3 regions of the Nocardiopsis sp. NPDC055824 genome follow, and region 3 is predicted to be linked to each of the others. Evidence: predicted binding sites of a transcription regulator. Region 3 holds the regulator's gene; each other region holds the start of a gene.
The links. Region 3 encodes HrcA, which represses chaperone genes, less so after heat shock. Its sites were predicted from a motif close to TTGGCACTCTCNNNNNGAGAGTGCCAA; they were not measured.
Positions count from the first base shown of each region.

Region 1: the regulator HrcA is predicted to act here: its motif matches at 8,495-8,521, upstream of ACWGL3_RS09915 (FmdB family zinc ribbon protein).
Region 2: the regulator HrcA is predicted to act here: its motif matches at 3,545-3,571, upstream of groES (co-chaperone GroES).

Region 1 is NZ_JBSHDN010000032.1:12,812-22,723, reverse strand. It holds gene ACWGL3_RS09960 (class I SAM-dependent methyltransferase) at 1-757, shown strand, start outside; gene ACWGL3_RS09955 (phospholipase D-like domain-containing protein) at 935-2,146, shown strand; gene ACWGL3_RS09950 (calcium-binding protein) at 2,250-2,474, opposite strand; gene ACWGL3_RS09945 (right-handed parallel beta-helix repeat-containing protein) at 2,895-4,073, shown strand; gene ACWGL3_RS09940 (SMI1/KNR4 family protein) at 4,353-4,937, opposite strand; tRNA gene ACWGL3_RS09935 (tRNA-Arg) at 5,139-5,211, opposite strand; gene ACWGL3_RS09930 (D-alanyl-D-alanine carboxypeptidase family protein) at 5,629-6,735, shown strand; gene ACWGL3_RS09925 (MscL family protein) at 6,838-7,242, opposite strand; gene ACWGL3_RS09920 (SAF domain-containing protein) at 7,338-7,988, opposite strand; gene ACWGL3_RS09915 (FmdB family zinc ribbon protein) at 8,096-8,476, opposite strand; gene ACWGL3_RS09910 (5-formyltetrahydrofolate cyclo-ligase) at 8,850-9,482, opposite strand; gene galU (UTP--glucose-1-phosphate uridylyltransferase GalU) at 9,687-9,912, shown strand, end outside.
Region 2 is NZ_JBSHDN010000212.1:536-9,832, forward strand. It holds gene ACWGL3_RS27545 (hypothetical protein) at 1-1,746, opposite strand, end outside; gene ACWGL3_RS27550 (class I SAM-dependent methyltransferase) at 2,129-3,403, opposite strand; gene groES (co-chaperone GroES) at 3,698-4,009, shown strand; gene groL (chaperonin GroEL) at 4,124-5,731, shown strand; gene ACWGL3_RS27565 (sigma-70 family RNA polymerase sigma factor) at 5,939-6,580, shown strand; gene guaB (IMP dehydrogenase) at 7,031-8,521, shown strand; gene ACWGL3_RS27575 (GuaB3 family IMP dehydrogenase-related protein) at 8,886-9,297, shown strand, end outside.
Region 3 is NZ_JBSHDN010000037.1:685-10,596, reverse strand. It holds gene ACWGL3_RS10770 (glycoside hydrolase family 13 protein) at 371-1,972, opposite strand; gene ACWGL3_RS10765 (LacI family DNA-binding transcriptional regulator) at 2,069-3,160, shown strand; gene hemW (radical SAM family heme chaperone HemW) at 3,291-4,523, shown strand; gene ACWGL3_RS10755 (DUF4870 domain-containing protein) at 4,600-5,280, opposite strand; gene ACWGL3_RS10750 (DUF4870 domain-containing protein) at 5,328-5,657, opposite strand; gene ACWGL3_RS10745 (DUF3097 domain-containing protein) at 6,581-7,453, opposite strand; gene hrcA (heat-inducible transcriptional repressor HrcA) at 7,629-8,642, shown strand; gene dnaJ (molecular chaperone DnaJ) at 8,647-9,786, shown strand; gene ACWGL3_RS10730 (16S rRNA (uracil(1498)-N(3))-methyltransferase) at 9,783-9,912, shown strand, end outside.

The DNA.
Region 1 (9,912 bases), on a different contig from region 3:
ACGCCGGCTCGAAGGCGACTGGACCGAGAGCGGCGTCGGGTACCGGGCCCTCGGAAGGCCCTTCAACACGTGGATGTACCGGGTGCGCGAGGAGGTGTTCCTGCGCGAGGTCGCGGGCCTGCGGCCGCGCGGGGCCGACGTCCTCGACGTCGGCAGCGGCACCGGTTTCTACGTGCGGCTGTGGGACCGGCTGGGCGCGTCCGCGGTCACCGGCTCCGACATGACCGAAGCGGCCGTCGAACGCCTGCGCGAGAGGTTCCCCGAGCACCGGTTCGTCCGCCAGGACGCCTCGGAGCTGGACGCCTTCGAGGACGGCTCCTTCGACGCGGTCTCCTGCATGGACATGCTCTTCCACATCACCGACGACGAGCGCTACACGGCCGCGGTCCGCGAGTTCGCGCGGGTCCTGCGCCCCGGCGGCCTGCTCGTCATCTCCGAGAACTGCCTCCGGCGGCCGGAGCAGCGCGGTGAGCACCAGGTCAACCGGACCCTCGCGTGGATCGCCGGGACCGCGGACAAGGCGGGGTTCGACATCGTGCGCCGCGTCCCGATGCTCGTGCTGATGAACGCCCAGGTCGACGCCGCCCTGCCGTGGCGCAAGGCATGGGGCGGGATCCTGCGCGCCGCCACGGTGACCGCGCCGACCGGCTGGCTCGCGGGCGCCGCCCTCTACCCGCTGGAGCGGCGACTGGTCCGGGGGCGGAAGGAGAGCCCCACCACCGAACTCGTCGCGCTCCGCCTCCGCGAGCGGGCGTGACGCCGATGTGACGGGGGACACGTGCCGACCGTGTGAGGGGGTGGGCGGCGCGCCGGGTTACGGTTGGGGTCCACCTTGTGCCGGATGCGACGGCCTCCGGGGTCGGGCCCCCGGCGCGGCGGCCGGCCTGTTCGGGAGGCGACTTTGCCACGCTCCAGACGTTCCACGCTCAGATCCGTGGTCAAGTGGGGGCTCGTGGGTCTGGTGACCACCCAGGTCGCGGTCGCCGCGACCCTCATGGGGATCAACCACTGGCGCAGGAAGGTGCGGCCGCACCGCGCGAACTTCCCCCGGACCGCCCCCGCCGAACTGCCGGTCGGCGACACCGCCGCCACCGTGTACACCTACGGCGAGGACGTGTTCGAGGACATGCTCGCGGCGATCCGGGGCGCCCGCCGCCGGGTCCTGTTCGAGTCCTACATCATCAAGGACGACCGGGTCGGCCACCGGTTCAAGCAGGCGCTCATCGAGGCGGCCCACCGGGGCGTCGAGGTGTACGTCGTCTACGACGGCTTCGCCAACCTCGTGGTCCCCCGGTCGTTCTACCGCTTCCCCGACAGCGTGAAGGTCCTGCGCTACCCGGCGTTCCGGCCGGGCGTGCTCCTCCTGAACGTCCGCAAGTCCGGCCGCGACCACCGCAAGATCCTCACCGTCGACGGGGAGGTGGGGTTCGTCGGCGGCTACAACGTCGGGTCGCTGTACGCCACCGAGTGGCGCGACACCCACCTCCGGGTGTCCGGCCCGGCGGTGTGGGAGCTGGAGAACGCGTTCGCGGACTTCTGGAACATGAACCGCCGGGGCGGACACCCGGAACTGGTGGGGCTGGGGGAAGCGGAGTGGAACCCGCGGTTCCGTGTGCACCGCAACGTGCCCGAGCAGCTCATCTACCCCATCCGGGCCATGTTCCTGGAGGCCATCGACCGGGCCAAGGACCGGGTGCTGTTCACCCAGGCCTACTTCATCCCCGACCGCGAGCTCCAGCGGGCGCTGATCGACGCCGCCGAGCGCGGGGTCGACGTCAACATCCTCGTCCCGGAGAACTCCAACCACATCATCGCCGACTGGCTGGCCCGCGGGCTGTACTCGGCGCTCCTGGGCGGCGGGGTGCGGCTGTGGCTGTACCAGGACGCCATGGTGCACGCCAAGACGGCGACGGTGGACGGCCGCTGGTCGACGGTCGGCACGGCCAACGTCGACCGGCTGAGCCTGACCGGGAACTACGAGATCAACGTGGAGATCTTCGACGAGCACGTGGCGGCTCACCTGGAGGACGTCTTCGCCAAGGACCTCACCAACTGCCGGGAGCTGACCGCCGAGGAGTGGCGGAGCCGGCCGTTCGCGGCCAAGTTCAGCGAGGTCGTGCTCGCACCCTGGCGCCCGTTCCTCTGAGGGCGCCGCTTCCGGCGGTGGAGGTCCGGCGGATCGGCCGCGGCGCCGCCGCCGTTCCCGTCCCGTCCCGTCCCGAGTCCGTGCGCGGCGCCGGGTGGGCGGGTCAGCCGCGGCGGCGCTTGGGCGGCGGCCCCAGCCTGGTCGTGAAGAAGGGGTCCGGATCCGCCTTCCGGGGCCTGGGGCCGCCCCAGTGCTGCGGACCGGGGTGCGGTGTGCGGTGGAGCGCGTTGGCGATGGCCGAGGCGGATCCGCCCCGCTGCCGGGAGGGCGGGCCGGTCTCCTCGTCCCCGTCCGGCCCCTCGTCGGGGGCGTGGTCCCCGTCTGTCATCCGAATACCCCCCGACCTGCTGTGACGTCTGCTCCGACCGGTCCATCATCGATCGGCGGGGGCGAATTGTCATGCCGACACGGGGGCCGGCGCGCGACCTTCTGCCGGGGGAGGCCGCCCTCCGCCGGGACGGGCGCCGGCGGAGGGGCCGAGCCGGGGGCCGCGGCATGGCGGGCATGTTTCCATAACATGAAATCCGCATGACGGCCAGACCGTTGACACCCCGTGGGCGGCGTTCTACCTTCTGTGCTGAAAGCGCTTTCCAATAGAAGGGAAGACCTCGACCGGCGCCACGGCGGCGGCCGGGGCAGGCGCGACCCGCGCGGCGGACGCGGGCCCCGGCACCCCGGGGACGGTCCGGACGCCGCGGCGGGACGGTTCCACCCCCCTCGGACCCTCGGACGAAGTCGGAGAAGAAGAATGCGAACCAGACCCCTCATCGCGTGCGCCGGCCTGCTGGCGGCGGCGCTCGGCGTCACCTCCGCCGGCGCGGCGCAGGCCGAGCCGACCCCCCTGGCGGACACCGTGCTGTACGCGTCGCCGGACGGCGACGACGGCGCGGGCGGCACGGAGTCGGACCCGACCACCCTGACCTCCGCGATCGACCGCATCAGCGCGGGCGGGACGGTCTACCTGCAGGGCGGCGTCTACGACCTCCCCGACACGGTCACCCTCCCGGAGGGCTCCGGCGGCTCCTCCGGCGCCCCCACCGAGCTCTTCGCCGCCCCCGGTGAGAGCCCCGTCCTGGACTTCTCCGCCCAGAGCGAGGACCCGGCCAACCGGGGGCTCGCCCTGGAGGGCTCCCACTGGCACATCCGCGGGATCGTCGTCCAGAACGCCGGCGACAACGGCATCTTCATCAGCGGGAGCGACAACGTCGTCGAGCGCACGGTGACGCGCTCCAACCGCGACACGGGGCTCCAGATCTCCCGCCGGACCTCCGACACCCCCGAGAGCGAGTGGCCCGCGAACAACCTGGTCGTGAGCACGGTGTCCCACGACAACGTCGACTCCGACGGCGAGGACGCCGACGGCTTCGCGGCCAAGCTCACCTCGGGTCCCGGGAACGTCTTCCGGGACACCGTGGCCCACAACAACATCGACGACGGCTGGGACCTCTACACCAAGTCCGACACCGGCCCCATCGGCGCCGTGACCGTCGAGGACTCCCTCGCCTACGGGAACGGCACCCTCAGCGACGGCTCCCAGGCGGGCGACGGCGACCGCAACGGCTTCAAGCTCGGGGGCGAGGACATCGGGGTGGACCACGTCATCCGGGGCAACATCGCCTACGACAACGGCAAGCACGGGTTCACGTACAACCGCAACGTCGGCTCGATGACGGTGTCGGACAACATCTCCATCGGCAGCGAGGAGCGCAACTTCAACTTCGACGGCGGCTCCTCGGTGTTCCGCGGCAACACCTCGTGCGACAGCGGCTCCAACGACCGGATCATCGGCGACTCCGACGGCTCGAACCAGTTCTGGTCCGGCTCCGACGGCCCCCGGTGCTCGTCCTACGACGGGGACCTGGACTGGTCCTTCGACGACGACGGCACCCTCGTCGTCACCTTCGGCGGCACCCCGGTGACGCGATAGGAGGGGGCCCCGGGCGCGCCGCACCGCCGGATCCCGGCTCTCCGACGGACGCGCGCACCGGCCCCTGAGGCCGCGGACCCGTGCACGCACGCCGGTCCGGCCCCCACCGCCCGTCCGGCGCCCTCCGGGGCGGCCGGACGGGCCTTTCGCCGCACCGCCGCCGCGCGGAGGCGTCCACGCGGGGAAGACGCCCCCGGCGGCGGGGAGAGCGCTTTCCGTCGATCCTCCGGCCGTCGGCCCACACACGGGCGGGCATCGCGGCCCGAGGCCGGGCCCCGGTCAGGAGCCGACGGCGATCCGGTGCGCCTCCGCCACGAGCGCCGCGAAGTCCCCGTACGGTTCGGGGTCCCCGCCGTCGCCGGGCCACCACGTGTAGGCCGTCCACTCGCCGTCACCGTCGGCGCTGTCGGCGTGCAGCAGCCACATGCCGCCGCTGCCCCCGTCGTCGTCGGAGATCAGCAGGCAGCGCTCCAGTACGCGGAGCCGGTCGGCGAAGTGGCCCATGTGCGGTTCCGACCACCAGGAGTAGAGCTGGGGGTCCTCCTCGGGGAACCAGCCGATCCTCTCCACCGGGAGCAGGTCGAAGGTGTAGGCCAGGGTGCTCCAGCCGTTGCTGACCAGGAGGAAGTTCCGGTAGGACGGCGGCAGCGATACGCCCAGGCGCTCCTCCGCGGCGAGGACGGCCTCCTCGGCGGCCGGCTCGTACCCGAGCCAGCGGTTCTCGCGCTGGGCGGGGCTCACCATCCACTCGGCCCTGTCCTCGGCCTCCGCCGTGCGCAGGTAGGCGGAGTCCAGGAACTCGGAACTGTGTTCGTTCAGGAACGCACGCCACCGGGCCGCGGTCCTCGGCGGGGAGGGGTCCATGTCGGTCGTCCTTAGGGGGCTGGGGAGCGGCGACGATTCTCGCACCCCCGCGTCGCCGCCGTGTCTGCCGGACGGGGCGGGAGGAAGCCGCCGTTGCGCGAGGGCCGACAGGGATCCGCGGACCGGGTGGACCGGGATCCGGAGCAGGCCCTGGAAGCGGATCGGGGTCCCTCCCGAAGGAGGGACCCCGATCCACACGTGCGGCCCCAGCAGGATTCGAACCTGCGACACCCGCTTTAGGAGAGCGGTGCTCTATCCCCTGAGCTATGGAGCCATGGGTTCGGCGGAGGTATGCGTTGCCCCGCCGCAGGGCCAAGCCTAACCCAGGATAGAGGTGAATGGGGTGTCGGACCGTGTTCCCGGGGTGTGACTGGGGGACTCTGCGTGCATGGCGGAGTACGCTGACCTACGATTGGTTGTCCTGGCGCGTTGTGACGTTGTTCATGACGCGTGGTGCGTCATGGCCGGATATGTGCGCCGATCGCCCTGAAGGGCGGGTCGGAGTGAGGCCCGCACAGTGATGACCAGGTACTTCACCGACGGCCGGGGAAGACGGCGGCGGGACGGGCGCGAGCCCGCACCGCGTCCGCTTCCTCCGGCGCAACGGTTCCGTGTGTCCGCATGTGGACATGTAGTACGTTCCTTGCGGTCACGGGTAGGTGTTCGAGGAAAAGCAGCCGGAGGATCATTCGTGCCGTTCACTTCTGATCCGGCGCGGCGCAGGTCCCGCGTGCCGGATGGCGGCGGGGCGCTCACCGCGTTCGCGGCGTTCCAGCGTGTCCGTTGCGTCCAGGCGCTGACGCTCGTGCTGGTCACCGCTCTGCTCGTCGTCCCCGTCCACCCTGCCGCGCTGGCGCCGGCCGCGGCCGACCTGGACGAGTTCCGCGAGCGGGCGGAGGCGTCCTCGCAGGAGCTGGAGGAGGCCACCGAGCGCCACGTCGAGCGCCAGGAGGAGTTGGAGTCCGCCCAGGAGGAGCTGGTCTCCACGCTCCACGAGCTCCAGCAGACCGAGCTCGAACTCGGTGAGATGCGCGAGCCCCTGGCCACCCTCGCCAGCACCCTGTACCAGCAGCCCGACGGCGGCCTGCTCACCATGCTGACGTCGGGCACGCTCGACGACGACCTCCAGACGCAGTCCTACGCGGCGAAGATCTCCGAGAACAACCAGGCGCTCATCCAGGACGCCACCGACCTCCGCGAGGAGCAGGTCGAGCTGGCGAGCCAGGCGCAGGAGCTCCAGACCACCACCCAGCTGGAACAGGTGGAGCTCGCGGCGGAGGTCGAGGAGCTGCGCGAGCAGTCCGAGACGAGCATGAACGAGCTCGTCCAGGAGCTGGAGGACCGGGGCATCGACCCGGACGCCTACATGGCCGCCGCGGACTGCGACCCCTCGGCGGCGTCGAGGGCGAACGGCTCGCCCAACGGCCTGCTGCCGTCCGACGCCCTGTGCGACCTGTACGACGACAAGCAGCTGCGCGCCGACGCCGCGGTCGACTTCCTCGAACTCAACATGAGGTACGTGACGGAGTTCGGCGAAAACATCTGCATCACCAGCGCCTACCGCGACCTGCCCAACCAGCACCGCGTCTACGCGCAGGAGCCGCCCGGCTTCGCCGCAGTCCCCGGCACGAGCAACCACGGCCTGGGGCAGGCGATCGACCTGGGCTGCGGGATCCAGAACTTCAGGTCCGAGCGCTGGAACTGGATGGAGGCCAACGGGGCCGACTTCGGCTGGCACCATCCCGCCTGGGCGAAGTCCAGTCCCTTCGAGCCCTGGCACTGGGAGTACAGCAGGTGACCCCCGGGGGCGGCCCGCACGGGCCGCCCCCGACCTGTGTCCGGGCCGTTCACGGCCTCCCGCGCGGCAGGGAGGAGGGACCGTGGCCCGGCCCCGGAACGGTCAGACGGTCTCCGGCACGACCTCGCTCGTGCAGTGGGAGCACCGGGACGCCTTCTTGTCGATGTCGACGCAGCAGTAGGGGCAGGCCCGGGTGGTGGCCTCCTCGGCCTTGACGAACCTCTCCATGAGCTTGCCGAGCGGCAGGACGATCAGGAAGTACAGGACCGCGGCGGTGATCAGGAACGAGATCAGGGCGTCGATGAACGAGCCGTACATGAACCGGCTGCCGTTGATCTCGAAGTAGAGGTCCCCGAAGGTGGGGATGCCGCCGAAGATCCCGATCAGCGGGGTGATGAACCCCTCGGTGAACGCGGTGATGAGGTTGGCGAAGACCGTGCCGATCACGACCGCGACCGCCAGCTGCACCAGGTTTCCCTGGAGCAGGAACTTCTTGAAGCCTTCCATGGAACAGCCCTACGTACTCGATGTGTGTGGGAGAGCCGGGGCGTCCGAGGGGCGCTCACCGGCGCCCGCCAGCTTTCACCACCACACGTCATCGGTCAACCGCGAATGGTGATGGACAGGCGTGACGCCGTGGCGTGCCCCGCCAGGCTCCGGGCCTCCGCGGGCGTCGCGGCGATGAGGATCAGCGCACCTCCCCCGCCGCCCCGGTCGGACTCGGCCGGAAGGGCGAGGACGGGACGGTCGCTGACCACCTCCACGGCGGGCCCCGCGCGCACCGGGGCGAACTCGTCGGGGCTCCCCGCGGCGAGGACGTCCACCCGGCTGCCGGGGGAGAGGAGCCCGACCGCACCGGGGTCGGAGACCCGTACGGGGACGGCCACCAGGCCGGGCCCGTACGGGCCCGCGGGAGGGTCGGAGAGGCGGGCGTCGGTGATCACCTCGCCCCGGCGCACCGGGGACGTGAGGGAGAGGCCCGCCGCCTCCGTGTCGGCCGGGAGCGCGCCGTCCGGCACCGCGTCGGAGGGCAGGGGGCGCGGGGCGAGGTCGCCCGCGGCGAGCGGTGACGTGGCGTCGAGGTCCCTGGCGGCGACGAGGACGAGGCCGGCCGGCTCCGGGGGCGGGCGCACCGCCAGAACGGCGCTGAGGAGCGCGGCGGCCGCGAGGAGGGCGGCGACGACGCGCCGGTGCCGGTCCAGCAGGCGGGTGAGCGCCCGGCGGTGCCGGTAGGGGGGTGGTGCGCTGGTCATGTTCCAACGCTAGGCCGCGGCGGGGCCGTGCGGCCGTTGTCCACAGGCCGGACGTGCCGAGCGCCGCCGAGTGTTCGGCGGCGCTGCGTCGGTCAACGGCCCTGCGGCTAACCTGCCGCGGCGGCGGTGCTGCTGGTCGTGCTGGTGCTGGTGCTCGTGCCGGCGCCGGTGCCCGCCTTGGAGCCCGAGTCGCCGGAGGAGCTCTTGGCGTCCGTGCCGGAGGAGGCGGTGCCGCCGGACTCGGAGGAGCCGGAGTCCTTGCCGTCGCCGGAACCGGCGTTGGACCCGGTCAGGACGGAGCTGTTGGAGGTCTTGCCGCTGTCGGTGCGGTAGAAGCCGGAGCCCTTGAAGACGATTCCCACGGCGGAGTACACCTTGCGCAGGCGTCCCTCGCACTCGGGGCAGACGGTCAGCGCGTCGTCGCTGAAGCTCTGCACGACCTCCATCTGGGCGTCGCACTCGGTGCACGCGTACTGGTACGTAGGCACTGTTCCGGGTCCTCCTTGCTGGCACTCTCGCCCGTTGACTGCTAAATAGTACGCGCTCGCCGACCGGAGCCGCGACAGCACCTCGCGCCGAGCGCGCGGCAGCGGCCCAGGTGCCGGAACGGTGGCGTCGCCGGGGCGCGACCGCCAGGGACAACGCCCGGCCCGGGCGGGATAATCCCCGCCGCCACGGGCCGGGAAGGACGCCCCGGCCGGCTGCCCGGGGCCCTCCCGGACCGCTCCTCCCCGCGAGGGCGCCCCCGGCGGGCGGTCCGCACCCCGTCCGCGGGCCGCCGTCCGTGCTCGGGCCGTCCTTCGGCGGGACCGCCACCCGGCCCGCGCGTCCGCGGGCCGCCGTCCGCGCCGGGGACCCGCGTCACACGGTGTCGTCTCCCCCGGGCCACACCCCGCCCGCGAACACGCGCAGGCCGCCGCCGGGTGTGAGGACGGCGTCCACCGGCCGGTCGTGCGGCTCGGCGGGCAGGGAGTCCACGAGCTCGTCGTCGTGCACCAGGGCGATCGCCGGGGTGTGCGGGCCCTTGTGCGCGAGTGCGCGGTCGTAGCAGCCGGCGCCCCGGCCGAGCCGGTTCCCGTTCCGGTCCACGGCGAGGGCGGGGCAGACCACGGCGTCCGCCCGGGCGAGCGCCCCGGGGCCGTAGCGGTGCCCGGTGGGCTCCACCAGGCCGTGCCCGGCCGGGGCCAGGCCCTCGGGCCCGTCGAAGGCCGCCCAGTCCAGGTCGCCGCCGGGCAGGAACACGGGCAGCAGCACGTACGTGCCGCGCTTCCACAGGGCCGTCACCAGCTTGCGGGTGCCGGGCTCCCCGCCGACGGAGTAGTAGCACGCGACCGTCCCGCCCATGGCGAGCCACGGGACGCCCATCAGGGCGTCCCGGACCGCCGACCCGACCCGCGCGCGCTCCTCCGCGCCCCGGGCCCGCCGCCGGGCGAGGACGTCCCCGCGCAGCCGGGCCTTCTCCGACGGACCGCCGTCACCGCTGCTCCCGCTCATGGGGCCAGTGTGGCAGCGGGACGGACCGGGCGGCGAGGGGGCCGCTCCCGCCGGGGCGGTCCGGGCGCGTCCGGCGGAGCCTGCCCCGGGCGGTGAACGCCCGGTGGCGGTTTGCGCTCCGCCGCCCGAAAGAGCGGGGACTTCTTGGCGCCCGGCCGGGCGTCGGGGCGCCGAGACGGCCGGGGACTGTCCTAAAGTGCCGACATGAACGACGCCACCGAGCAGAAGCGACCCTCCGCGTCCGCGCCCGTCACCAAGGCGGTCGTGCCCGCGGCCGGCCTGGGCACGCGGTTCCTCCCCGCGACCAAGGCCACGCCCAAGGAGATGCTGCCGATCGTGGACAAGCCCGCGATCCAGTACGTCGTGGAGGAGGCGGTCGCCGCCGACCTCAAGGACGTCCTGATGATCACGGGACGCAGCAAGCGCTCCA
Region 2 (9,297 bases), on a different contig from region 3:
GTCCAGGCGGCCGTTGACACCGTCCATCCGGCCGTCGATGCGGTCGATCTTGCCCTCGACGGACTCGAAGCTTCCCTCGAAGTGCCCCTCGAAGGTGTCGAAGCGGTCGGTGAGGCGGCCCAGCTCGTGGTCCACCTTGCCGGTGATCTGCGAGAGGTGGTTGTCGACCTTGCCGGTCAGCGCCTCGCGCTGCCGCTCCAGGCGCTCGTCCAGCGCGCCGCGGTGGGCCTCGACCTGTTCGGTGAGTGCCTCGGCCAGCGTCCGGTGCCGCTCCTCGGACTCCGTGGAGAGCCTGTCGCCGGACTCCCGGACGGACTCGCGCAGCTCCGCGAAGCCCGCGGTGACCCGCTCGGAGTCCTCGGAGATCCGGGCGCCCAGGGCGTCGGTGCGCTCGGCCAGGGCCTCGCGCAGCCGCTCCGACGTGGACTCGGCGTGCTCCCGGGTCTCGGTACGGCCCAGCTCCATCTCCTCGCCGAGCTCGGCCAGGCGCTGGCGCAGGTGGGTGCGCAGCTCGGTGAGCGACGACTCGTGGTTCTCCCGCAGCTTGGCGAGCGATCCCGTGACGTCGGCGACGGCGGCGGTCGCCTCGGCGTGGTTCTCCTCGGCCTGCGTGCTGAGGTAGCCGACGCTCTCCGCGACCTTGGCGGCCAGGGCCTCGTGCTTGCCGGTGAGGGCCTCGTGGCGCTCGCCGGACGCGGCCGCCAGGGCGGTGAGCTCCCCGGCCAGGGCGGTGGTGCGCTCGCCCAGCTCGCCGGTGTTCTCCTGGAGGCGGGCCAGCAGGGCCTCGTGCTGCTGCGCGGTGCGCTCCTCCAGGGCGGTGCGCAGCTCGGCCGTGCGCTCCCCGCCCTCGGTGCGGAGCTCGGCGGCCCGCTCCTCGACGGAGGCCCGGAGGTCGCCGGCGCGCTCCTCCACGAGGGTCCGCAGCTCGCCGGAGGCCTCTTCGACCTTGGCGGTGACGGTCTCGCCCAGGGCGGCGCCCGCGGCGGTGAGGGCCTCGCGGCTCTCGGCGACGACGCCCGCCAGGCTCTCGCGCCCGGCCTCGACGGCGCCGGTGATCTCGGTCCGCCCGGCGGCCAGCGCCTCGGCCAGCTCGGTGCGCCCCTCGGCGAGGGAGTCGGAGAGCTCGGTGCGGCTCTCGGCCAGAGCGGTGACGACGGCCCCGTGCCGCTCGCCGGAGACCTCGGAGAGGGCGGACAGCGACGCCTCGACGGCGTCGGCCTTGGCGGTGAGCGCGGCGAGGGCGGTGTCGAGGGAGTCCAGGCGGGCGCCCACGGTCTCGCTCAGCCCGTTCAGGCGCTCACCGAGCTCGGTGACCTGGTCGGCCGTCCGGTCGCCGGTCTCGGCCATCCGCTGGAGGCGGGTGAGCACGGTGTCCAGGTGTCCGGCGATGCGCTGGGTGTCGGCCCGCAGGGAGGGCATGTCCGACAGCGGCTTGACCTGCTGGCCGACGACCTCGATGTGCTCGGCGAGGGTCTCGGCCCATTCCGGCGGGCGGGCGAGGAAGTCGTCGATGCGCCCGTTGACCGTGGTGACGGACTCGGCGAGGGAGGTGAGCTCGCGCTCGCGCAGTTCGCGGAGCAGCCACTCCATCCCCTCGAGGCGCTGGCGCATCTCCTCGCTGACGGCGCCCTGCGACTTCTGCTCGGAGACGTGCTCCTGGGCGGCCTGGGAGAGCAGGTCACGCATCCGGTCGGAGACACCGGACTGGCCTCCCCCGTTGAGGAAGTTGTGATTGGTCTGTTCCACCGAGGTGCTCCTTTGGTTCTGGCGCTCCCGTACCCGTACGGGGGAGTGGACGGTTCCGGACGGGTCGGGTTCTCGATGGTCCCCGGGCGGGCGGCGCTCCCGCGATGGTTACCGCCCCATCGTGACTGGAGTGTGACTGTCCGTATATATACGGCGCAAGGCCCGAGATCCGACCGCATCGCGGGGCGGGCCGCTCACACGAGTCTTCCGGGTGAATCCATGAGAAGGGAAGGACTGCAGCGGTCGTCAGTTTAACGACCTGGGTCCCTTCGCCCCCAGGGGACGGCGGAAGATCTGGGTGAGAGAGGTAACGATCTGGGGTCCGCGCCCCCGCCGCCGGGCGTGCCGGGGGCCCGGGCGCCGACGGGCCGCCGACGGGGGGTCACCCCGGGGAGGGGGTCCCGACCTCGCGGCACAGCAGGCAGAAGGGCCGGTCGCCGATCCTGGTGAGGACCACGGTCACCGACTCGGGGCCCGACGCCCGCAGATCACGGCGCAGCTTCTCCGTGTCCACGGCCGATCCGCGTTTCTTGATCGTTACCGTCCCGGCGTCCAGCGCCCGCACCGCAGACCTCAGGCGCTTCAGGGAGAACGGCAGCATCTCCACCACCTCCAGCACCCGCCACAGCGGCGACACGGCCGCCGTGTCCGCGGTGAAGTAGGCGATCCGCTCGTCCAGCAGCGCGCCGTCCACCCGCGCCGCCGCCTCCGCCACCAGGTGCGACCGCACCACGGCCGGGTCCGGGTCGTACAGGTAGCGCCGGGCCGGGGCCACGGGCGCCGGGCCCGCCCCGGGGTCGGCGTCCAGGTGCGCGGCCGCCCCCTCCCGGGCCAGCAGGCCCTCGCGCTCGTGCAGGACCGTGGCGCGCCGCCGGGCCCCCGCGCCCTCCGCCAGGGCGCCGAACCACAGGGCCGTCTCCTTGAGCTCCCCGTCCACCGAGATCCACTCGGCGGAGGCGTCCTCGGGCAGTGCCTCGTGCGGGATGCCCGGAGCCGCCTTCAGGCAGGCGGCCTCCGCGGCCCCGGCCAGCCCCGTCGCCACGTCCCACGGGGGGGAGTAGGCGGCCGGGTCGAACACCCGGCCGCGCCCGCCGCGCCTGGCCGGGTCGCAGAACAGCAGCGGGTAGCGGCCGACCGCCGACGCGCCGGCCTCGCCCTCGCGGACCCGCGCCAGGTCCGACAGCCCGAGGGCCCCGATGTTGGCGCGGGCGACCGCCACCGTCAGCGGGTCGGAGTCCACGCCCTCCACGGGGACGCCGCGCCCGGCCAGCGCCAGCAGGTCCGCGCCGATCCCGCAGCACAGGTCGCCCGCGGAGCCGCCCGCCGGCACCGCACCCGCGACCGCGGCGGTCCGCCCCGCCCGGTACTCGGCCACGACGCGCCGGGTGGACTGCTCCAGGCCGTTCGGGGTGAAGAACATCCGCCCCGCCGCGTCGCCGAACTTGGCCCGGCCGCGCTCGCGGAGGGAGACCTGGGTCAGGAGCGCGTTGACCAGCTCCGAGACGGGTAGATCAGGGTCCAGGGCCGCCACGCGCGGGTCGGACCGCAGCAGGGACGCCGTGCCGAGCTGGTCCCGGACCGCGCTCCCCGGATCGACGCCCTCCAGCACCTCCCGGCCCGCGTCGGAGAGCAGCGCCTCGAAGGCGGGCACGCGCATGGGGTTCACCTCGGACGTCGAAGGGCGGTCTGTGTCGGCGGACCCGGACGCCCCGCGCGTCGTGGGGGCCGCCGCGGCGCGGGCAGGATGCCCGGCTCCTCACGGAAGTCCCCGACCGGGGGTCACGGTCGCATTTCCATTCTGGCACTCTCAGGGGTAGAGTGCTAATCGCGACGACGCCGGTCTGGCACCCGCGACGACAGGCCGCCTCTGTCGCCCCTTTTTCGCAGTCGGTCCGCGTGCCAGCGCGGACCGGAGCCAGTACACCGAAACTTTGAAGGGGGAGGTCACACCGTGTCGACCGCCACCAAGACCGTGCTGAAGCCGCTCGAGGACCGCGTCGTGGTCAGGACGCTGGAGGCCGAGCAGACCACCGCTTCCGGTCTGGTCATCCCGGACACCGCCAAGGAGAAGCCCCAGGAGGGCGAGATCCTCGCCGTGGGCCCCGGCCGTTGGGACGACGAGGGCGACAAGCGCATCCCGCTGGACGTGAAGGTCGGCGACGTCGTCCTCTACAGCAAGTACGGCGGCACCGAGGTCAAGTACGACGGCCAGGAGTACCTGGTCCTCTCCGCCCGCGACCTGCTCGCGGTCGTCGAGAAGTAGGTCTCGACGGGGCCCGGTCCACCGGGCTCGGAGCCAGGCATCCCGCACCGGTCGGCATAACGCCGGGCGGGGCGGGATGCTCGTTTTATACGAGCCTCAAGAGGAAGCACCCACATGCCGAAGATCCTGGAGTTCGAGGACGACGCCCGCCGCGCCCTCGAGCGGGGCGTCGACCGCCTCGCCAACGCCGTCAAGGTGACGCTCGGCCCGCGCGGCCGCAACGTCGTCATCGACAAGAAGTTCGGCGCCCCCACCATCACGAACGACGGCGTGACCGTCGCCCGTGAGATCGAGCTGGACGACCCGTACGAGAACCTGGGCGCCCAGCTGGTCAAGGAGGTCGCCACCAAGACCAACGACGCCGCCGGTGACGGCACCACCACCGCGACCGTCCTGGCCCAGGCCCTGGTCCGCGAGGGTCTGCGCAGCGTCACCTCCGGCGCCTCCCCGCTCGCCCTCAAGAGGGGCATCGACGCCGCGGCCGCCCGCGTCTCCGAGATCCTCCTGGAGCGCGCCCGCCCCGTCGAGGAGCGCGAGGACATCGCCTACGTGGCGACCAACTCCGCCCAGGACGCCCAGATCGGCGACCTGATCGCCGAGGCGTTCGACAAGGTCGGCAAGGACGGCGTCATCACGGTGGAGGAGGCCCCCACCTTCGGGATGGACCTCGACTTCACCGAGGGGCTCCAGTTCGACAAGGGCTACGTCTCGCCCTACTTCGTCACCGACGGCGACCGTCAGGAGGCGGTGCTGGAGGACGCCCTCATCCTCATCAACCAGGGGAAGATCAGCAGCCTCAACGAGCTGCTGCCCCTGCTGGAGAAGGTCGTCCAGAGCAAGAAGCCGCTCCTGATCATCGCCGAGGACATCGACGGCGACGCGCTGGGCGCCCTGGTGCTCAACAAGATCCGGGGCACGCTCAACGTCGCCGCCGTCAAGGCGCCCGGCTTCGGCGAGCGCCGCAAGGCCATGCTCCAGGACATCGCCGTCCTCACCGGCGGCCAGGTCATCGCCGAGGAGGTCGGCCTGACCCTGGAGAACGCCGAACTCGACGCGCTGGGCAGCGCCCGCCGCACCGTCATCACGAAGGACGCGACGACCATCGTCGACGGTGCCGGCGAGCAGTCCGAGATCGACGACCGCGTGCGCCAGATCCGCAAGGAGATCGAGGCGAGCGACTCCGACTGGGACCGCGAGAAGCTCCAGGAGCGCCTGGCCAAGCTCGCGGGCGGCGTGTCCGTCCTGCGCGTCGGCGCCGCCACCGAGGTGGAGCTCAAGGAGAAGAAGCACCGCCTGGAGGACGCCATCTCGGCGACCCGCGCGGCCATCGAGGAGGGCATCGTCGCCGGCGGCGGGGCCTCCCTGGTGCACGCGGCGTCCGCCCTGGACGACCTCGGGCTGACCGGCGACGAGGCCACCGGTGTGGCGATCGTGCGCCGCGCCCTGGTCGAGCCCGCCCGGTGGATCGCGGAGAACGCGGGCGCCGAGGGCTACGTCGTGACCCACCGGATCTCCGAGCTGGAGGTCGGTCACGGTTACAACGCGGCCAAGGGCACCTACGGCGACCTGACCGCCCAGGGCATCCTCGACCCGGTCAAGGTCTCCCGCTCCGCCGTCCAGAACGCCGCGTCCATCGCGGGCATGCTCCTGACCACCGAGGTCCTGGTGGCGGACAAGCCCGAGGAGGAGGCGGACGACCACGGCCACGGCCACGGTCACTGACCCCACGCCCCGGACCCGGTGACGGGTCGGGTGTGAATCCGGCCCGGGGGCGGGACACGTCGGTGTCCCGCCCCCGCGCACTACCACGGGAGCCCCTCTTTTCCCTCTGGAGTGTGTGGCGTTTTCGGACGTTTTTCCCAAAACGTGACCATTCCGTAGTTGGCGATTGGAGCGGTTGGGTCCCGCAGTGGGGGCATCATTCCTAACGTGACGGATGCAGGCGCCCGGGGGGGCGCTACCGCGCAGCGGCCAGGGACACACGGGCAGGCGGACTCCGCCGCCCGCGACACAGGGTTGAACCATCTGGGCTCGCTCGCCGTCCGGGGGGACGACGGGGCCATGGACTCGCTGTTGCGCGCGGTCCGGCCCATGGTGGTCAGGTACTGCCACGCACGCCTCGCCCGGGTCTCGGGCCTGGCCCACTACTCCGACGACGTGGCGCAGGAAGTCTGCATCGCGCTGCTCTCGGCCGTACCGCGCTACCAGGACCGGGGCCGCCCCTTCGCGGCCTTCGTGTTCGGCATCGCCGCCCACAAGGTCGCCGACACCCTGCGCGTCGCGGGCAGGGTGGAGACGGTGCCCACCGACGCGGTGCCCGAGCAGCCGGACGACGACCCGGGACCGGAGGAGTCGGCGGTGCGGGTGATCGAGGCCCAGCGCGCCAGGGAGCTCCTGGACGAGCTGCCGGAACAGCAGCGCAAGCTCCTGGTCATGAGGGTGATCGCAGGACTGACAGCGGATGAGACGGGACATGTACTGGGAATGTCGGCGGGCGCGGTACGGGTCGCCCAGCACCGAGCTATCGCTCGGCTTCGGCAGGTGGCCGTGGCGAACCGCCTCCTCCCCTGAACACGGCGGACGCCCCCGTCCCGGGCGCCGCTTGTGCCCCGACCGCCCGCGGGTCCACGGCCGCTGCCGCTACCCCGGCCAGGCCGGACGCCGCAGTTCCGGCTGGCACTGAGCGCGTCGCACCGCGCGCCGGCCCCGCCCTCCGCCGGGTGGCCGCCCGTGACCCCCGGCCCCTCCGGCGACCGGCCGCCCGTGGACGCTCCGGTCCCGTGGCGCACGGCCCCTCCGACCCTCCCGAGGGAAGCCCGGGGCGCCGACCGGTGTTGTCCGGAGGCAGGGGCGGGCAGGTCCGTCCGAGCACGGCCCCCAAACCGTGATACCGCTCACTTTCGGGTCGGGGTGACGGGTCAAACACCTCATTCCACCGGGGCCGCACAGGGCGACGACCTAGGATGAGACGACACGCGGGGGCGAACCGCGCAGGTGTGCCGGGATAGCGGAGGTTGTGTCATGGGCCAGGAGTACAGCGACTACGGGGACAAACTGCTGCCGCCGGGGTTGACCTACGACGACGTGCTCCTCGTACCGGCCTACTCCGACCTCCAGCCGGGCGAGGTGGACACCACCACCCGCCTGTCCCGCAACATCACCCTGAGCATCCCCCTGCTGTCCGCGGCGATGGACACCGTCACCGAGGCCCGGATGGCCGTGGCCATGGCGCGCCAGGGCGGCGCCGGCGTCCTGCACCGCAACCTCTCCGCCGAGGACCAGGCCAGCCAGATCGACCTGGTCAAGCGCTCCGAGGCCGGGATGGTCACCGACCCCGTCACCTGCAAGCCGGAGGACGACCTCGCCGAGGTCGAGCGCCTGTGCGCCCACTACCGGATCTCCGGCGTCCCCGTCACCGACGCCGGCGGCTCCCTCGTCGGCATCGTCACCAACAGGGACATGCGCTTCGAGAGCGACCGCGCCCGGCTGGTCCGCGACGTCATGACCACCGAGAACCTGGTCACCGCCCCCGTCGGCGTGAGCCGCGAGCAGGCCTTCGAGCTGCTCCGCAGGCACAAGGTCGAGAAGCTGCCCCTGGTCGACGCGCAGAACCGCCTGCGCGGCCTGATCACCGTCAAGGACTTCATCAAGAGCGAGCAGTTCCCCGACGCCACCAAGGACGCCGACGGGCGCCTGGTCGTCGGCGGCGCCGTCGGCGTCGGACCCGAGGCCGAGGAGCGGGCCAAGCTGCTCGTCGAGGCCGGGGTCGACTTCGTCGTCGTGGACACCGCGCACGGCCACTCCGCCGGGCTCGCCGACATGATCGCCAAGCTCAAGGCCAACTCCCGCGCCGACATCGTCGCGGGCAACGTGGCCACGCGGGCCGGCGCCCAGCTGCTCGTCGACGCCGGGGCCGACGCCGTCAAGGTCGGCGTGGGCCCGGGCTCCATCTGCACCACCCGCGTCGTCGCCGGCGTCGGCGCGCCGCAGCTCACCGCCATCCTGGAGGCCTCCAGGGCCTGTGGTCCGGCGGGCGTCCCGCTCATCGCGGACGGCGGGCTCCAGTACTCCGGCGAGATCGCCAAGGCCATCGCCGCGGGCGCCAGCACGGTCATGCTCGGCAGCCTGCTCGCGGGTGTCGAGGAGAGCCCGGGAGAGCTGATCTTCATCAACGGCAAGCAGTTCAAGGCCTACCGGGGCATGGGCTCGCTCGGCGCCATGCGGGGCCGCTCCTTCTCCAAGGACCGCTACGCCCAGGCCGACGTCGCCTCCGAGGACAAGCTGGTCCCCGAGGGCATCGAGGGCCAGGTGCCCTTCCGCGGCCCGCTCCAGGCGGTCGCCCACCAGCTGGTCGGGGGCCTCCACCAGTCCATGTGGTACGCGGGGACCCGTACCGTGCCCGAGCTCCGCGAGCGCGGCCAGCTGATGCGGATCACCAGCGCCGGACTGCGGGAGAGCCACCCGCACGACATCAAGATGACCGTCGAGGCGCCCAACTACAACGCGCGCTGACCCGTCCCGCGCGCCGGTCCGCCGGCGCGTCGGCGGTGCGGGCCGTCCGGGAGACCCCTCCCGGGCGGCCCTTCCCCTTCTCCCCCCTTCCGCTCCCCGCCCCCGGCGGCCCCGCGGCGGCTCCGACGCCCGGATGTCCGAGGAACCCGTGACCGTCGGGGACCCGGTCGCCCACGGGGACGGGTGCGACCGCCGGGGCCTGCCCGGCCGGTGGGGCGGCGACCCGGTCGGCCGCGCTGCGCGAGTCCAGGCGGAGCGGGGCAAACCCGGTCCAACTTTTGGGCGGATAGACTCTCGGCGGCAGGAAAGACGCCGGTAGACGAGCCGGTGCCGCACGTCAGAGGGGATCGAAACGTTGGCGCAGGTGGAGATCGGGCTGGGCAAGAACGGGCGCCGGGCCTATGAGCTCGACGAGATCGGGATCGTGCCTGCCCGACGCACGAGGGACCCGGAGGAGGTGTCGATCGCCTGGCAGATCGACGCCTACCGGTTCGAGACGCCGCTGGTGGTCAGCCCCATGGACAGCGTCGCCTCCCCCAAGACGGTCGTGGCCGTCGGGGAGCAGGGCGGTCTGGGCGTGCTCGACCTGGAGGGCCTCTGGACCCGCTACGAGGACCCGGAACCGCTGCTCCAGGAGATCCGCGAGCTCGACGACGTCGCGGCCACCAGGCGGCTCCAGGAGATCTACGCCGCTCCCATCCAGGAGGAGCTGATCGGCCGCCGGATCGAGGAGATCCGCGACGCCGGCCTGGTCACCGCGGCACGGCTGTCGCCGC
Region 3 (9,912 bases):
TGCAAGCTTTGAAAGGCTTTGCAGACCTGCTGCATAAAGATGTGGAAACACCGCGGAAACGGACGTGTGATCGCCTGCCGGGGGTAGTCGCGCGGTGACCGCCTGATGATGATATCTGTGATGAACGCTCATTTAGTCACACCATTGGGTGCGATGCGGCCGTGAGCCGTGGCGGCGGGCGGTCGGCGGCCCCGGGGCGTGGGGAACGCTCCGCGGGCTCCGTCGGGGCGGAAGCCGCTTCAGGAGGGGCGCGGTCGGCGGGTGCGGGGCCGGCGGCGGGGCGCCCGCGTGCGGGGGAGGGGCACGGGGGCGCGGCTGGGGCCGCGGGCGGGGAAGGGCGGCGCCGGTGCCCGGCGCCGCCCGCACGGCGTCAGCCGCGCAGCCAGACCGCCGTCTCGGCCGGCAGGGCCAGGGAGCCGTCGGCCGGTGCGGCCACCGGACCGCTGGACACGAGCACCTCGCCGGACGCCGCGATCTCCGCGGTCTCCCCGCCGAGGTTCACCGCGACGCGCACGCCCGGCTCGCGCTCGAAGTACAGCACGCCCTCGGGGGCGTCCAGCCAGGTCATCGCGCCGTCGCCCAGGGCGTCCAGCTCACGGCGCAGCCCGAGCGCCCTGGTGTACAGCTCCAGGGTCGAGCCCTCCACACCCCGCTGGGACGCGCGCGACAGGGCGCCCCAGCCCTCGGGGACGGGCAGCCACGGGGTGCTCCCCTCCGGGCCGAACCCGAACGGCGCGCTCCCGTCCTCCCAGGGCAGCGGCACCCGGCAGCCGTCCCGGCCGCGCTCGGTACGGCCCGAACGCTCCCAGGTCGGGTCCTGGAGCGAGTCGTCCGGCAGGTCGGTGACCTCCGGCAGGCCCAGCTCCTCGCCCTGGTACAGGTAGACCGAGCCGGGCAGGGCCAGCATGAGCAGCGTCGCGGCGCGCGCCCGGCGCAGCCCCTGCTCTCCGCCGCCGAACCGCGTCACGTGGCGGGTCACGTCGTGGTTGGACAGCACCCAGGTGGTGGTCGCGCCCACCGCGCCGTTGGCGGCCAGCGAACCGTCGATGACCTCCCGCAGGCGGGACGGGTCCCAGGGGGCGGTCAGGTACTCGAAGTTGAACGCCTGGTGCAGCTCGTCCGGGCGCAGGTACCGGGCCACCCGGTTCGCGTCCTCGACCCAGGCCTCGGCCACCAGCGCGCGCTCGCCCGGGTAGGAGGCGGCGATCGCCGACCAGCGCCGGTAGATGTCGTGCACGCCGTCCTGGTCGAAGTACGGCAGCGTGGTGCTGCCGTCGAGCAGGTCGGCCTTGGCGCCCTCGGCGATGTCGGGCAGGCCCGGGTCCTTGACCATGCCGTGCGCGACGTCGATGCGGAACCCGTCCACACCCCGGTCGAGCCAGAAGCGGAGCACGTCGTCGAACTCGTCGTGCACCTCCTGGTGGGTCCAGTCGAAGTCGGGCTGCTCCGGGTCGAACAGGTGCAGGTACCACTGCTCGGGGGTGCCGTCGGGGCGCTTGAGGCGCGTCCAGGCGGGGCCGCCGAAGATCGACTTCCAGTTGTTCGGGGGCTGCTCCCCGTCGGGGCCCTTGCCGTCCCGGAAGACGTACCGGGACCGTGCCGGGTCCCCCGGCTCGGCGGCGACGGCCTCGCGGAACCACGCGTGGGCGGAGGAGGAGTGGTTGGGCACCACGTCGATGATCAGGCGGATGCCCAGGTCGTGGGCTGCGCCGAGGAGGGCGTCGAAGTCCTCCAGCGTGCCGAAGCGGGGGTCGACGTCGCGGTAGTCGGCGACGTCGTAGCCGCCGTCGGCGAGGGGGGAGACGTAGAACGGGGTCAGCCAGATCGCGTCCACGCCGAGCTCCGCCAGGTGGGGGAGGCGCTCCCGGATACCGGTGAGGTCGCCCTCCCCGTCACCGTTGGAGTCGGCGAAGCTGCGCACGTAGATCTGGTAGATGGCCGCTTCACGCCACCAGCGAGACTGAGGCTCCATCTTCGAGGGTCCTTCCCTGTGGCGACTGCAAGTTCTTGCGCAAGATTACCCCGAACTTTCGGCCATGTGACGGCGATCTCGACTAGAGTTACGCCCATGGGTCCACGACTTGCCGACATCGCACGGCACGCAGGCGTCAGCGAGGCCACCGTCTCGCGGGTGCTCAATGACAAGCCGGGGGTCGGCACCGAAACCCGCAAGGCCGTCCTGACCGCCCTCGACGTCCTCGGCTACGAGCGTCCCGCCCGGCTGCGGCAGCGCTCGGCCGGGCTGGTCGGCATGGTCATCCCCGAACTGGAGAACCCGGTCTTCCCGATGTTCGCCCAGGCGGCCGAGGGAGCTCTGGCCCAGCGCGGGTACACGCCGGTGCTGTGCACCCAGACCCCGGGCGGAATAACCGAGGACGAGTACGTGGAGCTGCTCCTGGAGCGCAACGTCTCCGGCATCCTCTTCGTCTCCGGCAAGCACGCCGACACCACCGCACCGCACGAGCGGTACCACGCCCTGGTCTCACGAAGACTTCCGATCGTCCTGGTCAACGGGTTCGCCGAGGCCATCCCCTCGGCGTTCGTCTCCGCGGACGACCGGGAGGCCGGAAGGCTCGCGGTCGACCACCTCGTGGCCCTGGGCCACACCCGCATCGGCTTCACCAGCGGCCCCGAGCGCTACGTCCCGGTCCGCCGCAAGCTGGAGGGCTACCACCAGGCCCTCGCCAGGCACGGCCTCGACGGGAACGACCTCGTGGAGCTGTCCCTGTTCGGCGTCGAGGGCGGCCACGCGGCCGCCGTGCGCCTGATCGAGCGCGGCGTCACCGCCATGGTCTGCGGATCCGACATGATGGCGCTCGGCGCCATCCGGGCCGCCCGCCAGCGGGGCCTGCGCGTCCCCCAGGACTTCTCCGTCGTCGGGTACGACGACTCCCAGCTCATCGCCTTCACCGACCCCCCGCTGACGACCGTCCGCCAGCCGGTCAACGCGATGGCGCTGGCCGCGGCGCGCGCCCTGTGCGACGAGATCGCCGGGCACCCCGTCTCCCACACGGAGTTCATGTTCGACCCGGAGCTGGTCGTGCGCGGCTCCACCGCCATCGCCCCCGACCGGCGGAGCGCGTCCGGGCGGGTGGACCCTCCCCGCGGCCCCCTCCCGCAGCGGGCCGCCTCCCCGGCCCCCGCCCACGCCAACCCCTGACCCGGCCGGGCCGGAGGAGGCCCCGGCGCCGGTCCCTGTGTCCCATCTCTCCGTGCACCGCACCCCGGCCGGGGCGCGTCCCGGCGACGGTCCGGCCGGGGCACGCCGCAGTGTCGGTGACACTGGAGGCATGCCTTCCGTTGCCCTCGACGGCGACCCCGTACCGCGTACCGGGGAACTGCCCGAAGCCTCCCTCGCCGAACTCGGCGGGCAGCCGCTCGGGTTCTACGTCCACGTGCCCTTCTGCGTCACACGCTGCGGCTACTGCGACTTCAACACCTACACCGCAGAGGAGCTCGTCTCCCGGGACGGGACCGCCACGACCTCGCGCGCCACGTACGCCGACCAGGCCGTCGCCGAGGTCGCGCTGGCCGACCGGGTCCTGTCCGGCGCGAGGCCCCCGGTCAGCACCGTGTTCGTCGGCGGCGGCACGCCGACCCTGCTGTCCGCCGAGGACCTGGGCCGGATCGTCGCCGCGGTCCGCGACCGGTTCGGGTTCACCCCCGGGGCCGAGGTCACCACCGAGGCCAACCCCGAGACCGTCACGCCCGAGTACCTTGTCCGGCTGCGCGAGGCCGGGTTCACCCGGATCTCCTTCGGCATGCAGAGCGCCCGCCCGCACGTGCTGAAGGTCCTGGAGCGCGGCCACACCCCCGGACGCCCCGAGCAGTGCGTGGGATGGGCCCGCGAGGCCGGGTTCGACCACGTCAACCTCGACCTGATCTACGGCACGCCGGGCGAGACGGACGACGACTGGCGGGCCTCCCTCGACGCCGCGGTCTCCGCCGGCCCCGACCACGTCTCCGCCTACTCGCTGATCGTCGAGGAGGGCACCCGGCTCGCCGCCCGGGTGCGCAGGGGCGAGCTCACCGAGCCCGACGACGACACGATGGCCGACCGCTACCTGATGGCCGACGACGTCCTCGCCGGGGCAGGGTTCACGGCCTACGAGGTGTCCAACTGGGCGCGCACGCCCGAGGGGCGCAGCGCCCACAACCTCCTCTACTGGACCGGCGGTCACTGGTGGGGCGTGGGGCCCGGCGCGCACAGCCACGTCGGCGGCACCCGCTGGTGGAACGTCAAGCACCCCGCCGCCTACGCCGCCCGCCTGAACTCGGGCGACAGCCCGGGCCAGGCCCGCGAGGTGCTCACACGGGAGGAGCGGCGCTTCGAGCGGATCCTGCTCGAACTGCGCGTGGAGCAGGGGTGCCCGCTGGACCTGCTGGAGCCGCACGGGCGCGCCGCGGCCGAGCGCGCCGTCGCCGAGGGCCTGCTGGAGGCCGGCGCCCACGGCGCGGGCCGCGCCGTCCTGACCCGCCGTGGACGCCTGCTCGCGGACGCCGTGGTGCGCGACCTCACCTGAGGGCCCGGGCGCACGCCGAGGGGGCCGGGCAGGTTGCCCGGCCCCCTCAGGCGTTCCCGCGGCGTGCGCCGCGCCGCTACTTGACCCAGTCGACGTTGACCGGGTAGCGGTACCACTCGCCGCGGTTGGCCGCGGTGCCCGCCAGGATGCCGAACACCACGGCCAGCACCCACAGGACCAGGCTCAGGAGCCCGCCGATGAGGATGAACGACAGCGGGATCGAGATGACGTAGCCGATGGTCAGCAGGATCTGGAAGTTCAGCGCCTGCGCCGACTGGTGGCGGAGGAAGGGCGACTCGTCCTTCTTCACCAAATACATGATCAGCGGGACGAGGAAGCCCAGCACGATCCCGCTGAGGTGGGTCAGGAGCGCCATCGTGCGCTCCTCGGAGTTGGGCTGGCCGGTCGTCGCCGACGACTGGCCGTAGCCCCCGTGGGGCGGGTAGCCGGGGGGCGGATAGCCGCCCTGCTGGTAGCCGCCGGTCTGCTCCTGGTACCCGGGCTGCCCGGGATAGCCGGGCGGCCCCTGGTAGCCGCCCGGGTCCTGGTGTCCGGGGTAGCCGGGCGGCGGATATCCGCCGGGCTGTCCGGGGTGGCCGCCGCCCGGGTACCCCGAGGGGTCCTGAGGGGGCGGCGGGTATCCGCCGGAACCGCCGGGGGGCGGATAGCCGCCCGACCGGCCCCCGGAGCCGTCGTCGCGGCCGGTCGGGTCCCCCTGGCCGTAGGGGTCCTCTGGCTGGTTGTTCGGGTACGACATGGTGGTTCCTTCGGGTGGACTCGCTCGGACCGTGCTTCGGGACGGCCTCACTTCAGCAGGCGGATGCTGACCGGGTAGCGGTACCAGGTCCCCTTGTTGGCACCGTTGGCGCCCATGACCCCGAACACGATCGACACGATCCAGACGACCGCGATGAGGAGGGATCCGATCCAGGACAGTCCTGGGAAGAAGATACCCAGACCGATGAAGACGACCCAGGCGAAGACGTACGGGATCAGCAGCGTGATCTGGAAGTTCGCCGCCTCCGAGGCGTGGTGCCGGACGAACGGCGACTGGTTGCGCTTGGCGAGGTAGACCGCGAGGGGCGGGATCCAGCCGAAGCAGGCGATCACGAAGCCCGAGAGGTGGGCGAGCATGGCCACCAGCGTGCTGTTGTCACCCCCCTGGGCGGGCGGCTGCGGCTGGCCGTAGGCTGCCTGCGCCCCGGGGTACTGCGGCTGCTGGGGATGTCCGTAGGCCTGCGGGTGCTGCGCGTGGTCGGGCTGGGGGGCGTACCCCTGCGGGCCGCCGGCCGGTCGGCCGTAGGGCTGCTGGGGCTGTGCCTGGTGGGGGTGCCCGTAGGGCTGCTGTGCCTGCTGACCGTAGTCCTGGTGGCCCTGGTCGGGCTGCGGGGCGTAGGGGGACTGGCCGCCGGAGGGCTGTCCGTGGCCGGGGTGGGGCTGCTGTCCGTACGCGGGCCCGCCGTAGGGCTGCGGGGGCTGGTGCCCGTGGGCCTGCTGCTCTCCGCCGGGAGGGGCGAAACCGGGCTGTGCCTGGGGCTCGCCGTAGGGCTGCTGGGGCGGTTGTCCGTAGCCGGGCTGTCCGTAAGGGGGCTGTGCCTGGTCGGGCCGGGGGGCGTAGGGGGGCTGGTCGCCGGAGGGCTGTCCGTGGCCGGGGTGGGGCTGCTGTCCGTACGCGGGCTGGGCCCCCGAGGGCTGTCCGTAAGGGGGCTGTGCCTGGTCGGGCTGCGGGGCGTACGGGGACAGGCCGCCCGACGGCTGCCCGTACCCGGGCTGCTGCGGTCGGCCCTCACCCCGGGGGCCGTACTCCTGCTGCCCGCCGTCCGGCTGCCCGGGCTGCCGGTCCTGGTCGGGGTCCTCCGGGGACGGGGGGTTCGTCGGGGTCTCGCTCATGCTCTTCCTTGGCTCCGCTCATGAGTGGCGGTTCTTGTACTTTCGCTCGTACCGACGACCGCGCGGGGCCGGAGGCGGGCGACCGCGGCGCCGGACACCGGGTGTCCGGACCGCGCCCTGGGCAGAATCCTAGGTCCTGGGGCCGTACCGGCGCGAAAACGGCCCGGTCACGGGTGGGCGCCCCGACCCGACGACGGGTCCCGGAGCTCGTCCGGATGGGGCCCCGTGACGAAGTCGATGAGCTCCTCCACGCGTCCGAGCAGCGAGGGCTCCAGATCAGCATAGGTACGGACCGATCCGAGGATCCTGCGCCACGCCTCACCGGTCTCCAGCCGCCACCCGAGGGCCTCGACGACGCCCTCCTTCCAGGGGCGCCCGCGCGGAACCTCCGGCCAGGCCCCGATCCCCACGGCGCCCGGCCGCACCGCCTGCCAGACGTCGACGTAGGGGTGGCCGGCGACCAGCACGTGCTCCCCGCGCACCCGCTCGGCGATCCGGCTCTCCTTGGACCCGGGGACCAGGTGGTCGACGAGGACCCCCAGGCGGCGGCCCGGGCCGGGGGAGAAGTCCGCCACGATCGAGGGCAGGTCGTCGACGCCCTCCAGGAACTCGACGGCGATCCCCTCGACGCGGAGGTCGTGGCCCCAGACCTTCTCCACGAGCTCGGCGTCGTGCGCGCCCTCCACGTAGATCCTGCTCTCACGCGCCGTGCGCGCGGCGGCCCCGGGCACCGCCACCGAGCCGGACGCGCTCCGCAGGGGTCCCCGCGGCGCGGGCGCGGGGCGCACCAGGGTCACGGGTCTCCCGTCGAGCAGGAAGGCGGCCGGGCCGAGGTCGAACACCCTGCGGCGCCCCGCGCGGTCCTCCAGGGTCACGCTGGACCTGTCCCACGTCACGACCGCTCCGCAGAAGGCCTCGTCGGCGTCCTCCACGACCAGGTCCCGACTCAGGGCGACCTCGCGCACGGCCCCCTTGCGGGGCAGCCGCCAGTCGCCTGCGAGCACGTCGCGGCCGTAGCGGCCGGTTCCCTTGGTAGCCACGGTCGTGCAGTCTACTGGGGGAGGGTGTCGGTTCATCCGCGCCGTGGCGCACGTCGCCGCTCCGGAGGGAAGATCCGGCGCCTCCTCCGGTGTTACCGCCGAGGGGTAGCCGTCCGGGTTTGCGGCCGGGCATAGAATTAGCACTGAGGACCCCGGAGTGCCAGGAGGTGGCGAGTTGCTGGACGAGCGCAAGCTCGCTGTCCTGCGAGCGGTCGTGGAGGACTTCGTCAACACGAACGAGCCCGTCGGCTCCAGGGCGCTGGCCGACCGGCACAGGCTCGGGGTCTCTCCCGCGACCATCCGCAACGACATGGTCGCGCTGGAGGAGGACGGGTACATCGCCCAGCCCCACACCAGCGCGGGACGCGTGCCCACGGACAAGGGGTACCGGCTCTTCGTCGACCGGCTCTCCTCCGTCAAGCCCCTGTCGGCGCCGGAGCGCCGCGCCATCGAGTCCTTCCTCGCCGGAGCGGTGGACCTGGACGAGATCGTCGCGCGGACCGTGCGGCTCCTCGCGCAGCTCACCCGCCAGGTCGCGATCGTGCAGTACCCGTCGCTGACCCGTTCCTCGGTCCAGCACGTCGAGCTGGTCCCCCTGGGGGGCCAGCGGGTCATGATGGTCGTGATCACCGACACGGGCAGGGTCGAGCAGCGCGTCATCGACGGCCTCGGCGAGGTCAACGGAACCGCGGTCAACGACCTGCGCTCCATGCTCAACCGCGCCATCTCCGGTCTCCACCTCGGAGAGGTGCCCGACGCGGTTGAGGACCTGCCCGCGCAGGTCCCGCCCGAACACCGCCAGATGGCGGTGGCCGTCCTCTCCGTCCTGCTGGAGAGCCTCGTCGAACGGCACGAGGAGAAGATCGTCCTCGCGGGGACGGCCAACCTCGCCGCCGTGGACTTCGCCGCCAGCCTGCGGGACGTCCTGGAGGCGCTGGAAGAGAACATGGTCCTCATCCGTTTGCTGGGTGAGGCGAAGGACCCGTCAATGCTCACGGTGCGCATCGGCGCGGAGAACTTCCACGAGGGTCTCCGGTCCACCTCCATCGTCTCGGCCGACTACGGTGTGGGAAACCAGTCGCTCGCCAAGATCGGTGTCGTGGGGCCCACCCGGATGGACTATCCGGGAACAATGGGAGCGGTACGCGCCGTGGCTCGGTATGTCGGACAGATTTTGGCAGGACAGTAACTCAGTGGCCAGAGACTATTACCAGGTTCTCGGGGTGCGTCGCGACGCGTCCAAGGACGAGATCAAGAAGGCGTACCGGAGGCTCGCGCGCGAGCTCCATCCGGACATCAACCCCGACCCCGCGACCCAGGAGCGCTTCAAGGAGGTGACCCAGGCCTACGAGGTCCTCTCCGACGAGAACAAGCGCCGGATGTTCGACATGGGCCAGGACCCCTACGCTCCCGGCGGTGGCGGCGCGGGAGGCTTCGGCGGCGGGGGCGGGTTCGCCTTCGACGACATCATGAACGCCTTCTTCGGCGGCGGCCAGCCCGGCGGGCGCGGCCCCCGGGAACGGGTCCGGCGCGGGCGCAGCATCAAGATCCGGGTCGAACTGGACCTGGTGGAGACCGCGTTCGGGGTCAGCAAGGAGATCACCTTCCCCACCGCGATCCTGTGCGAGACGTGCCAGGGTGAGGGGACCGCGGCCGGTTCGCACCGCACCACGTGCGAGATGTGCCACGGCCAGGGCGAGGTCTCCCAGGTGACGAGGTCCTTCCTGGGCCAGGTCATGACCTCCCGCCCCTGCCCGCAGTGCTCGGGCCAGGGCTCGGTCATCACCAACCCCTGCGGCGACTGCGCGGGGGAGGGCCGGGTGCGCGAGAAGGTCACCCGTACCGTCAAGATCCCGGCCGGCGTCGACGACGGCACCCGGATCCAGCTCGCCGGAGAGGGTGAGGTCGGCCCCAACGGCGGCCCGCGCGGCGACATCATCCTGGAGATCATCCAGCGTCCCCACCCGACCTTCGAGCGGCGCGGCGACGACCTGCACTGCACGGTGACGGTCCCCATGACGGCCGCCGCGCTGGGCGCGTCCTTCGCCTTCGACACCCTGGACGGGACCGAGAACATCGATCTGCGGCCGGGCACCAACTCCGGCCACGTCATCACCCTGTCCAACAAGGGCGTCACGCACCTGGACGGGGGAGGTCGGGGCGACCTGCGCATCCGCGTCGACGTGGAGACCCCGGGCAAGCTCGACGAGGAGCAGGAGAACCTCCTCCGCAAGTTCGCCGAGCTGCGCGGCGAGGACCAGTCCCCGGGGCGGTTCAGCCCCGGGCACGGCGGCCTCTTCGCCAAGCTCCGCGACGCCTTCGGCGCGAAGTGACACCCCCCGTCTTCCTGGTCGGGACCGCCGCACTGGCGGCCGACCGGGTGACGGTGGACGGCCCCGAGGGGCACCACGCCGCGGTCGTGCGGCGCATCAGGGAGGGCGAGACCGTCGACCTGTCCG